One region of the Arthrobacter sp. 05L44 genome, then DNA from elsewhere that is predicted to be linked to it. Evidence: riboswitches for the same ligand, from Rfam matches in the RefSeq annotation. Region 1 holds a riboswitch; each other region holds the start of a gene.
The links. A riboswitch is a leader RNA that binds a small molecule or an ion and turns the genes downstream of it on or off. The one in region 1 is predicted to bind thiamine pyrophosphate.
Positions count from the first base shown of each region.

Region 2: linked by a shared signal. The riboswitch ahead of thiO (glycine oxidase ThiO) and the one ahead of AC1DHY_RS04965 (ECF transporter S component) in region 1 are both predicted to bind thiamine pyrophosphate.
Region 3: linked by a shared signal. The riboswitch ahead of thiD (bifunctional hydroxymethylpyrimidine kinase/phosphomethylpyrimidine kinase) and the one ahead of AC1DHY_RS04965 (ECF transporter S component) in region 1 are both predicted to bind thiamine pyrophosphate.

Region 1 is NZ_JBFTNS010000001.1:1,060,969-1,064,154, reverse strand. It holds gene mnhG (monovalent cation/H(+) antiporter subunit G) at 1-123, shown strand, start outside; gene AC1DHY_RS04975 (DUF4235 domain-containing protein) at 155-418, opposite strand; gene AC1DHY_RS04970 (heme-degrading domain-containing protein) at 460-999, opposite strand; TPP riboswitch at 1,154-1,292, shown strand; gene AC1DHY_RS04965 (ECF transporter S component) at 1,362-1,994, shown strand; gene AC1DHY_RS04960 (ABC transporter ATP-binding protein) at 2,008-3,186, shown strand, end outside.
Region 2 is NZ_JBFTNS010000001.1:336,837-340,022, reverse strand. It holds gene AC1DHY_RS01530 (RNB domain-containing ribonuclease) at 1-356, opposite strand, end outside; gene AC1DHY_RS01525 (ferritin-like fold-containing protein) at 397-1,068, shown strand; gene thiE (thiamine phosphate synthase) at 1,069-1,773, opposite strand; TPP riboswitch at 1,800-1,917, shown strand; gene thiO (glycine oxidase ThiO) at 1,908-3,158, shown strand; gene thiS (sulfur carrier protein ThiS) at 3,155-3,186, shown strand, end outside.
Region 3 is NZ_JBFTNS010000002.1:118,257-121,442, forward strand. It holds gene AC1DHY_RS05820 (Rne/Rng family ribonuclease) at 1-1,184, shown strand, start outside; TPP riboswitch at 1,302-1,399, shown strand; gene thiD (bifunctional hydroxymethylpyrimidine kinase/phosphomethylpyrimidine kinase) at 1,389-2,990, shown strand.

The DNA.
Region 1 (3,186 bases):
ATGGTGGGCCGGGCCGGCTACCGGACCAAGCACCTGCACCCGGAACTGCTCAGCGCCGACGAGCTCGAAGCCGTGGTGCAGCAGGCGGCCGGGAAACGCGGGTTCACCGACGACGGCGAGTGACGCCGGGCGGTGTGCCCATAGCGGTGTGCCCTTAGACGATGTCCTGGGTCTTGGCGAAGCGGCTGATGGCGCGCTGGGTGCCGCGGTTGGCGAGGACCTGGATGATGGCGCTGACCGAAGCGGAGATCAGCGCGAACGTCAGGGCCTGGCGCAGGGTGGTGGGGACGTCGTCGTCGTGGCCCTTCGGCGGCTTGTTGCCGGTGGTCTTCTCCCACGCGGTGTCGACCAGCTTGGTCCCGACGAAACCGGCGACGAGGCTGATGCCGGTGCCGAGCAACTTGATGAGGATGTTCATGCGTCGTACTCCTTGCGGGCGGAAACAGGGCTCCCCCTAGCCTAGCGTCCCTGCCGTCCGAGGATTTCCGACAGCGCCTCGACCACCAGCTCATGGTCAGCCTTCTGCGGCAGGCCGGATACGGTGACCGTGCCGATCATTCCGGTTCCGCGCAGGTAGATCGGGAAGGAGCCGCCGTGGGCCGCGAATTCCAGCTGGTCGAACCAGGCGTTGTCCTCGATCCGCCGCCCGGACGCCCGCGCCCGCAGCCCCACGAGCAGGGACGGGACCTCGTACCGCACGGCCGTGCGCTGCTTGGCTTTGATCCAGCGGCCGTTGTCAGGGGTGGCGCCCTCCAGCGCCGCGTGGAAGAGCACCTGCTCGCCCTTGGTGATGTCGATGGCGATCGGATGGGAGCGCTCCCGGCCCAGTTCCACCAGGAGCAGCCCCAGGTCCAGGGCGTCGTCCTTGCTGAAGGACCGGAACTGGAGCTCCTCGATTTCGGTGAGGATGCGGCCGATGAGCGCCGCCAGGGAACCCGGCGGCTGGGGCTCCGCGGAATCGGGGTCGAAGTCGGGGGAAGGCGCTGGGGAGTCGGTCAAAGGAATCACCTTCCGTCAGCCGCGGCCGGGGCCCGGCCGCGGCTGCGGCCGATGCTCGCGATCTGAGCAGACTCTACCAAGCAGGCCGATCCCGGTCACCGGCTCGTGCGGGCGATCTGCCGGGTGTAAACTGAGCCAGCCCACAAGGGTGAATTGCATACGACAGGGGAGCGCCGCCGTCGGGCCTCCGGAGCAGTCCGGAACCTTAGGTGGGCGCTGAGAGTGCGGACAGCCGCAGACCCTCGAACCTGATCCGGTTAGTACCGGCGCAAGGGAGTCGAGTTCTCAGGGTGCCCGGCACCCGCGGTGCAAACCGCGGCGCCACCGGAGCACCCTCCCCTCCTGTACCTCAGGAGGAAGACATGACTGATATTTCTGCAAAGCAGACACTGACCACGGGCAAATACACCTGGCGGGTGGTGGACATTGTGGTGGCGGCGTTGATCGCTGTTGCCGGCGGCGTAATTTTCTGGGCCTGGGACCAGGGCGCGAACGTGGTGACCACGCCGCTGAACGCGGTCTACCCGCCACTGACCGGGCTGTACGCCGGCGGGTGGATGATCCCCGCGATTCTGGGCATGCTGGTTATCCGCAAGCCGGGAGCGGCCGTGTTCTGCGAAACCGTAGCCGCCACGGGGGAGCTGATCATGGGCTCGCAGTACGGCGCGTCCGTGCTGTTCTCCGGCTTCCTGCAGGGCCTCGGCGCGGAGCTCATCTTCGCCGCGTTCCTCTACAAGCGGTTCAACCTGCCGGTCTCGCTGCTGGCCGGAGCGGGCGCCGGCCTGTTCTGCGGCCTGAACGACTCCTTCCTGCCCTGGGGCTGGAACATCGCGTACGAGACCGGTGACAAGCTCGCCTACATCATTTTCTGCGCCATCTCCGGGGCCGTGATCGCCGGCGCCCTGGCCTGGATCGCCACCCGCGGCCTGGCCCGGACCGGTGTGCTGGCTTCCTTCGCGTCCCGCAAGGCGGCAACGGAACCCGTGTTCTCCTAGGGCCCGGACACGTATGGGAACCCTCGACGACGTGCGCCCGGCTGCGGTCACCGCCCGCGGCTGGGGCTGGCGGCATGCCGGCCGCACCCGCCCGGCCGTGAGCGGCTTGGACCTGGACATCAGCCCCGGCGAACGCGTGCTGCTCCTGGGGCCGTCCGGCGCGGGAAAATCCACGCTGCTGCACGCCCTGGCGGGGGTGCTCGGCGACAGCGCCGGCGCGGGACCGGCCGCGGACTCCGAGGATTCGGACGAGACCGGCAGCCTGCTGATCGACGGCGCCCCGCCCCGGGCCCGGCGCGGCACGGCGGGCCTGGTCCAGCAGGACCCCGAAACCCAGGTGGTGCTCTCGCGGCTGGGTGACGACGTCGCCTTCGGCGCCGAGAACCTTTCCGTGCCCCCGGCGGAGATCTGGCGGCGGGTCGCGGAGGCGCTCGACGACGTCGGGCTGGCCGGCCTGCCGCTGCAGCACCCGACGTCCGCGCTCTCGGGCGGACAGAAGCAACGCCTGGCGCTCGCCGGGATCCTCGCCATGCGGCCCGGGCTGCTGCTGCTGGACGAACCCACGGCCAACCTCGACCCCGCGGGTGTCCTGGAAGTCCGTGACGCCGTGGCACGGTGCCTGGACCGGACCGGAGCCACGCTGGTGGTGGTGGAGCACCGGGTGGCCGTGTGGAAGGACCTCGTCGACCGGATCGTGGTGCTGCAGCCGGGCTCTGCCACGGAGCCGGCCGTGTTGTTGGACGGCGCCCCGGACCAGGTCCTGGCGCAGGCGAGGGACATGCTCATCGCTGCCGGGGTCTGGGTGCCGGGCCACGTGCCGCCCACCCGTCCCCGCCGGCAACCCGGTGGGGACGGCGTCCAGTCTGGCGGCGTCCCCGCCGGCGGGATCCAGTCCGGCGGCGTCCAGTCCGGGCAGCTGCTCCTGGCCGCCGAAGGCCTCGCCGTGTCCCGCGAGCGGACCCGCCGCTCGGGCCTGCTCCAGGGCTTCAGGGCCATCCCGCCGGCGCCGGTGCAGACCGGCCTCGCGGCCCAGGTCCGGGCTGGAGAGGCCCTGACCATCACCGGCCCGAACGGCTCCGGCAAGTCCACCTTCGCCCTGACCCTGGCCGGCCTGCTGGCCCCGGTGGCGGGAACAGTATCGGCCACCACCGAGCTGAGCGCCGGCGCGGGCATCGACCCCTACAAGTGGAAG
Region 2 (3,186 bases), 720 kb from region 1:
TCCGGGGTGTAGAACGTCTGCCCGCGGCGCCTGGTCTCGGCGTCGAGTGCACCGCCGGGAGCCACGAAGGAGGGGACATCGGCAATCGCGTAGAACACCTTGTAGCCGTCACCGGAGCGGTCGATGTACAGGGCCTGGTCCAGGTCCGTGGAGGACGCCGGATCAATGGTTACGAACTCCACGTGCGTCAGGTCCAGGCCGGGCAGCTCATGGCCGGCCACGGCGGCCTCGGCGTCCCGCCGCGCGTCGGCCGGGAACGGTCCCGGCAGTTCCAGGACGGTGCGCAGCGCGTTAAGCGCCTGGGCCAGCTGGTTCTGCTGCTGTCGGACGCTCGGAGTCAGGCGATGATGAGACACGGAATCAGGGTAGCCCGATTTCCGCCGCTAGTGTTGAAGCATGAGCACCTCCCCGGATGAGCCCGCCCGCTTCAACCGTTTCCGCAGGGACCTGCTGGGCGTTATGGCCTACGGGGAGTTGTCGGCGTTCGAACGGCTCTCCTCCGACGCCCGGTATTCGCCCACCCTGCACGACCGGTCCGTGCTGGGCCGCCTTGCCGTCATCGAGTTCCAGCACTTCGAGCTGGTCTGCGCGAAACTGGCCGAACTCGGCGTGGACGCGGAGGAGGCGATGCAGCCGTTCCAGGCCTCGGTGGACCACTTCCATGAGCGCACCCGGCCCGCCGACTGGTACGAGTCACTGATGAAGGCGTACGTGATCGACACGGTCTCCGCCGACTTTTACCGGCGGGTTTCGGGTTATGTGGACGCCGGGACGGCCGGCCTGATCGAGCAGGTCCAGTCCGCAGGCGACGCGACGGCCGTGCTCCGGGAGCGGCTGAAGGCGGCGCTGGCCGATGACCCGCGGCTGGCCTCCCGGCTGGCCCTGTGGGCCCGGCGGTTGCTCGGCGAGGCGCTCACCCAGGCCCAACGGGTCAGTGTGGACCACGCGTTCCTCGACGGGCTGGCCGGTGAGGACCCGGCCCGGGCCGGTGAGCTCGCCCGGGAGCTCACCGCGGAACTCGCCGCCGGGCACTCCCGCCGGATGTCCGGGCTGGGGCTCGCGGGCTAGCTAGCCGACGTCGGAATCCGCGCCGGCGTCGAGCGCGGCGAGCAGGGCGCGCGCTGCGCCCGCCGGGTCCGCGGCCTCGGTGATCGCCCGGACCACCACAATCCTGCGGGCCCCGGCGTCGACCACCTGCTCCACGTTGCCCAGATCGATCCCGCCGATCGCGAACCACGGCACCACTCCGGAGACCTTGCCGACGCCGGCTTCCGAGGCCCGCCAAATCGCCGCGGCGGCGTACCGCACCAGGTCCGTTCCGACCGCGGCGCGGCCAGGCTTGGTGGGCGTCGCCCAGACCGGCCCCACGCAGAAGTAGTCCAAGCCGGTCCGGCCCGGGGAGGCGGCGATGGCCGCGTCCACCTGGTCCGGCGTGTGGGTGGACATGCCGATCACCGTGTTCTTGCCCAGGAAGTCGCGGGCCGCCGTGAACGGAATGTCCTTCTGGCCGATGTGGAAGACCGGCGCACCCGCCAGCGAGGCGAGGTCGGCGCGGTCATTGACGGCCCACAGCCGGCCGTGCCGCTGCGCCGTGGCGTGCAGGACCCCGAGGAGCTCCAGTTCCTCGGCCGCCTCCAGCGACTTGTCCCGCAACTGGATGATGTCCACCCCGCCGGCAAAGGCAGCGTCGACAAAATCTTCAAAGTCCCCGCGCTCTTTCCGTGCATCAGTGCACAGATACAGGCGGGCGGTGGTGTGCAGGTCCTGGCTCATATCCCAAGCGTAGTTCCTCTAAACTGGGCGCATACCGCGGGAGCCCGCGGGCCGTACGCGGCCGCCGGGCTGAGAGGGCGTCAGAGCCGACCGCTTGACCTGATCCGGTTAGTACCGGCGTAGGGAAGGAAACCATGACCCCACCAGCCGTACCGTACGACGTCGCCGTGATCGGCGGGGGAGTGATCGGCCACGGAATCGCCTGGGCAGCGCGCCGCTCCGGCCGGACTGTGGCCCTCATCGATGATGCCCCTGGCAGCGGCGCCAGCTGGGCCGCCGCCGGCATGCTGGCGCCGGTCAGCGAACTGCACTACCAGGAGGAAGACCTCCTGGCCCTGATGCTCGAAGGCTCCAGGCTGTGGCCGGCCTTCGCCGCCAGCCTGGCCGACGGCGCGCCCGGGGGCCTGCCCGACGGCGGCCCGCAGCCGGGCAGCACCGGCTACAGCACGACGCCGACCCTCGCCGTCGGCGTGGACGCCGCCGACCGCCGGGCGCTCACCGACCTGCGGGAGGTGCAGCTGGCGTGCGGCCTGGCCGTGGACCCCCTGACGGTGCGGGAGGCACGGTCCCGGGAGCCCCTCCTGAGCCCCGGCATCTCCTGCGCCTTCGCCATCCCCGCCGACCACCAGGTGGACCCGCGGCGGCTGCTGGCACGGATGGGGCGTCTGCTGGCCGCCGACCCAGAATTCGTGGCCGTGCCGAGCCGGGCGGCCGCCCTGCTCTGGGATGACGGCCGCGTCGCCGGGGCCCGGCTGGAGGGCGGGGGAGATATCCGCGCCACCGAAACGGTCGTGGCCAACGGCCTCGGCGCAACCGATCTGCAGGCCCTGCCGCAGGGGCTGGTGCTGCCGCTGCGCCCCGTCTACGGTGACATCCTCAGGCTGCGGGTGCCGCCCCGGCTCCGTCCCTTGCTGGGCTCCACGGTCCGGGGGCTGGTCCGCGGGGTCCCGGTGTACATCGTGCCCCGGGACGACGGCACGGTGGTGATCGGCGCGACCCAGCGCGAGGACGCACCTTCGACCGCCAGCGCGGTCTCGGCCGGCGGCGTCTACCAGCTCCTGCGTGACGCCCAGCAGCTTCTTCCGGCGGTCGCCGAACTCGAACTGCTGGAAGCCACAGCGCGGGCGCGGCCGGGCACACCGGACAACGCCCCGCTGATCGGGCGGGTCGCCGGTCCGGGGGATGGCCCTGACATCGAGGGCCTGATCATCGCCACCGGGTTCTTCCGGCACGGGGTCCTGCTGACTCCGGCCGCCGCGGCGATCTGCCAGGCGTTGCTGGACGGCCGGCCGGATCCGCGCTGGGCCCGGTTCCGCCCCGACCGCTTTCCCCGCCCCCAGGCCGCGGCCCATAGATTCTCAGCAAAAGACAGGACACCAGCATGAACATCAGGCTCAACGGAGCACAGCACGC
Region 3 (3,186 bases), on a different contig from region 1:
TGGTGGAGTGCCTGGGCCGGGACCGGACCAAGCACCAGGTCGCCGAGGTGACCTCACTCGGCCTTGTGCAGATGACCCGCAAGCGGATGGGCACCGGGCTCCTGGAAGTCTTCGGCGAGCAGTGCGAAGCGTGTGCCGGCCGGGGCATCGTCACCCACGACGAACCCGTCGAGCACCGCCGCGCCAACACCGTCGCCGCTGAGCACCACGTCCCGCGGACCGAACACCAGCCTGCAGCCCGAAGTGAGCGCAAGCGTCGCCGCGGCAAGGGCGGCCAGGGGAACGGCGAGGCCATGCCGTCCACGCCGGCCGTTGCAGCCCACCCCGAGCCGACGGAAGCGGAACGCCACGCCAAGGCGGAGGCAACCCGCGCGGCACTGGCGAACATCGCCGCCGCCGCGCACGCCGCCCACCTGCACGACGGCGACGCGCATTCCGCGCCGGACGCCGCCACCCGGCAGGCCGCGCTCGATGCCGCGGTAGAGCTCGCTTCGACGGAGGAAGCCGCCGGACGTCCGGCCGCGGTCCTGACCTTCGGCGGCGAACAGGTCGCCCTGCCGTTCGTCGAGCACGCCGAGGAAACCCGGCAACCGGCGCTGACCCTGGACCTGCTGACCGAGGCTTTCGCGAGCCTGGGCGACTCCGAGTCCGGTGCGCAGACGGCGGCGGCCCCTGCGGTCGAGACGGCTGCAGCCGAAACTCCGGCGGCCGGGACCGCCGGCGAGGCCCCAGCGGCGTCGCCCCGTGCCACCCGGGGACGGGGACGGGCCCGCACTGCCCGGATCCAGCCGCCAGGCACCCGCACCCGCGAAGAGCAGGCATCGGCACGCCAGGAGGCCGCCAAGGCCCCGGCCCAACAGGCCCCGGCACGCCAGGAGCCCGCCAAGGCCCCCGCGGCTAAGGCTCCGGCCGCAGCAGCGCCTGCTGCCAAGGCTCCCGTCAACCAGGCCCCTGCGGGTTCGGCAGACGGCACGGCACCCCGCCGGGTCCGCCGTAACCGCAGCGCCAGCCGCGCCCAGGGTGCCGCCAACGAGACGTCCGTGCAGCAGCGCGAGAACGCACCGTCGGTAGCAGCAGTCTCCGTCCACGAGGCCAAGGCGCCGGAACCGGCAACGCCCGCCGCTAAGTCCGCCGCTGCGGAACCGGTCATCCTCGGCGTCGGCGTACCGGCCTCGGAGCTCTAGGCCCGGGAAAACCCCACCGCCCGCGGGTATCGTCCGGGCCCGACGTAACATCACGTCGGGCCCGGACGGTGCCCGCGAGTGCGTTAACGGCCCGGAGCTGCGGGGCGGCTAGGCTGGGGAACTGACACGGGGTGCCGCGCATCGAGCCGGCTGAGATCCAGACCCGTTGAACCTGTCCGGTTAGCACCGGCGAAGGGATGTCTTATGCTTTCAACCACCCCGCAGGTAACCGCGCCCCCGGCGGCCCAGCCGGACCCCTCCCGCCCTGCCCCCATCCTGCATTCGGCGTTCCCGGGCCGGGCGGCAGCCCATACGCGGCCCGCTACCGCCCGGATACCCCGCGTCCTGGCCATCGCCGGGTCCGACCCGTCCGGCGGGGCCGGCATCCAGGCGGACCTGAAGAGCATCGCGGCGAACGGAGGCTACGGGATGGCCGCCGTCACGGCCCTGACCGCCCAAAACACCCGGGGTGTGCGGGCCGTGCACGTGCCCCCGGCCTCCTTCCTCACCGCCCAGCTCGAGGCTGTCAGCGATGACATCACCATCGACGCCGTCAAAATCGGGATGCTCGGCGACGCCGCGGTGATTACCGCCGTCCGGGACTGGCTCGAGAAGGTGCGGCCCGCCGTCGTCGTCCTGGACCCGGTCATGGTGGCAACCAGCGGCGACAGGCTGCTCCGCGAATCCGCGGAGGACGCCCTGAGGTCCCTCCTGCCCCTGGCGCACCTCATCACCCCCAACCTGGCCGAGCTCGCCATCCTGGTCGGAGAACCGACCGCCCGGGACTGGGCCGGGGCGTTGGAACAGGGCAAACGCCTCGCGGCGCAAACCGGGACCACGGTGCTGGTCAAGGGCGGACACCTGCCCGATGGCGGCACCTGTCCGGACGCGCTGGTCAACACCGGGGGAGTGCTCCGCGGGGAGACCGTGGAGGTGCCCGGTGAGCGGATCGCCACCCGCAACAGCCACGGTACGGGCTGTTCCCTGTCCTCGGCGCTGGCCACCGCCCAGGTCCGGTGCCAGGACTGGGAAGCGGCGCTGCGGGAAGTCAAACCGTGGCTTCAGGGGGCGCTGGCGGACGCCGGACGCCTCGAAGTTGGCACCGGCAACGGCCCGGTGCACCACTTCCACCACGTAACCGGCGCCCGGCCGCCGGCTGACGGCGACTTCGCCGAGGGCCTCGACGGGATCGCCACCGGCGGCCTGGACGCTATTTATGGTCTGGACTTCATCCGGGGGCTGGCCAGCGGCGCCCTGCCCGAACACGAGTTCGCCTACTACCTGCGCCAGGACGCCTTGTACCTCAACGGCTATTCACGGGTCCTGGCCCGCGCGGCCGCCCTGGCGCCGTCGGAAGCGGAACAGCTCTTCTGGGCCCGGTCGGCGCAACAGTGCCTCGAGGTCGAATCCGAGCTGCACCGGACCTGGCTGGCCGGACGCGCGGGGGAGGCGCGGCCCGGTCCGGTCACGAAGGCCTACGTGGACCATCTCCTCGCGGCCTCGCTGGGCAGTTACGGCGTCCTCACCGCGGCAGCGCTGCCTTGTTTCTGGCTCTACGCCGAGGTGGGCGCAACCTTGCACAGGCAATACCTCGACGCCGGCGCGCCGGCCGAGCACCCCTACGCGGAGTGGCTTCGCACCTACGCCGACGAGGCCTTCGCCGAGGCTACGCGGCAGGCAATCCGGTACACCGACGCCGCGGCCCGGCGCGGTTTCGAGTCGGAGCGGACCGCCATGACCGAGGCGTTCCGGCAGTCCTGCGACTACGAGGTGGCGTTCTTCGACGCGCCGAGGCTGCACGCCTGACGCGGCCCCGGCCCTGCGGCCGGTAACATTATGGGGCGCGGTTCCGGAAGTCGCCGCGGCAGCACCGCTCCAGCCCCTCGGGGACGGGGTGTGGCGGCCGTCACGCATCACTCTCCGGAGCCGGCCTCGTTTGCGGCCGAAGGCAAAATTAGCGTAGTCTAGATCTTCGGTGCTTACGCCAACACTTGGGTTATGA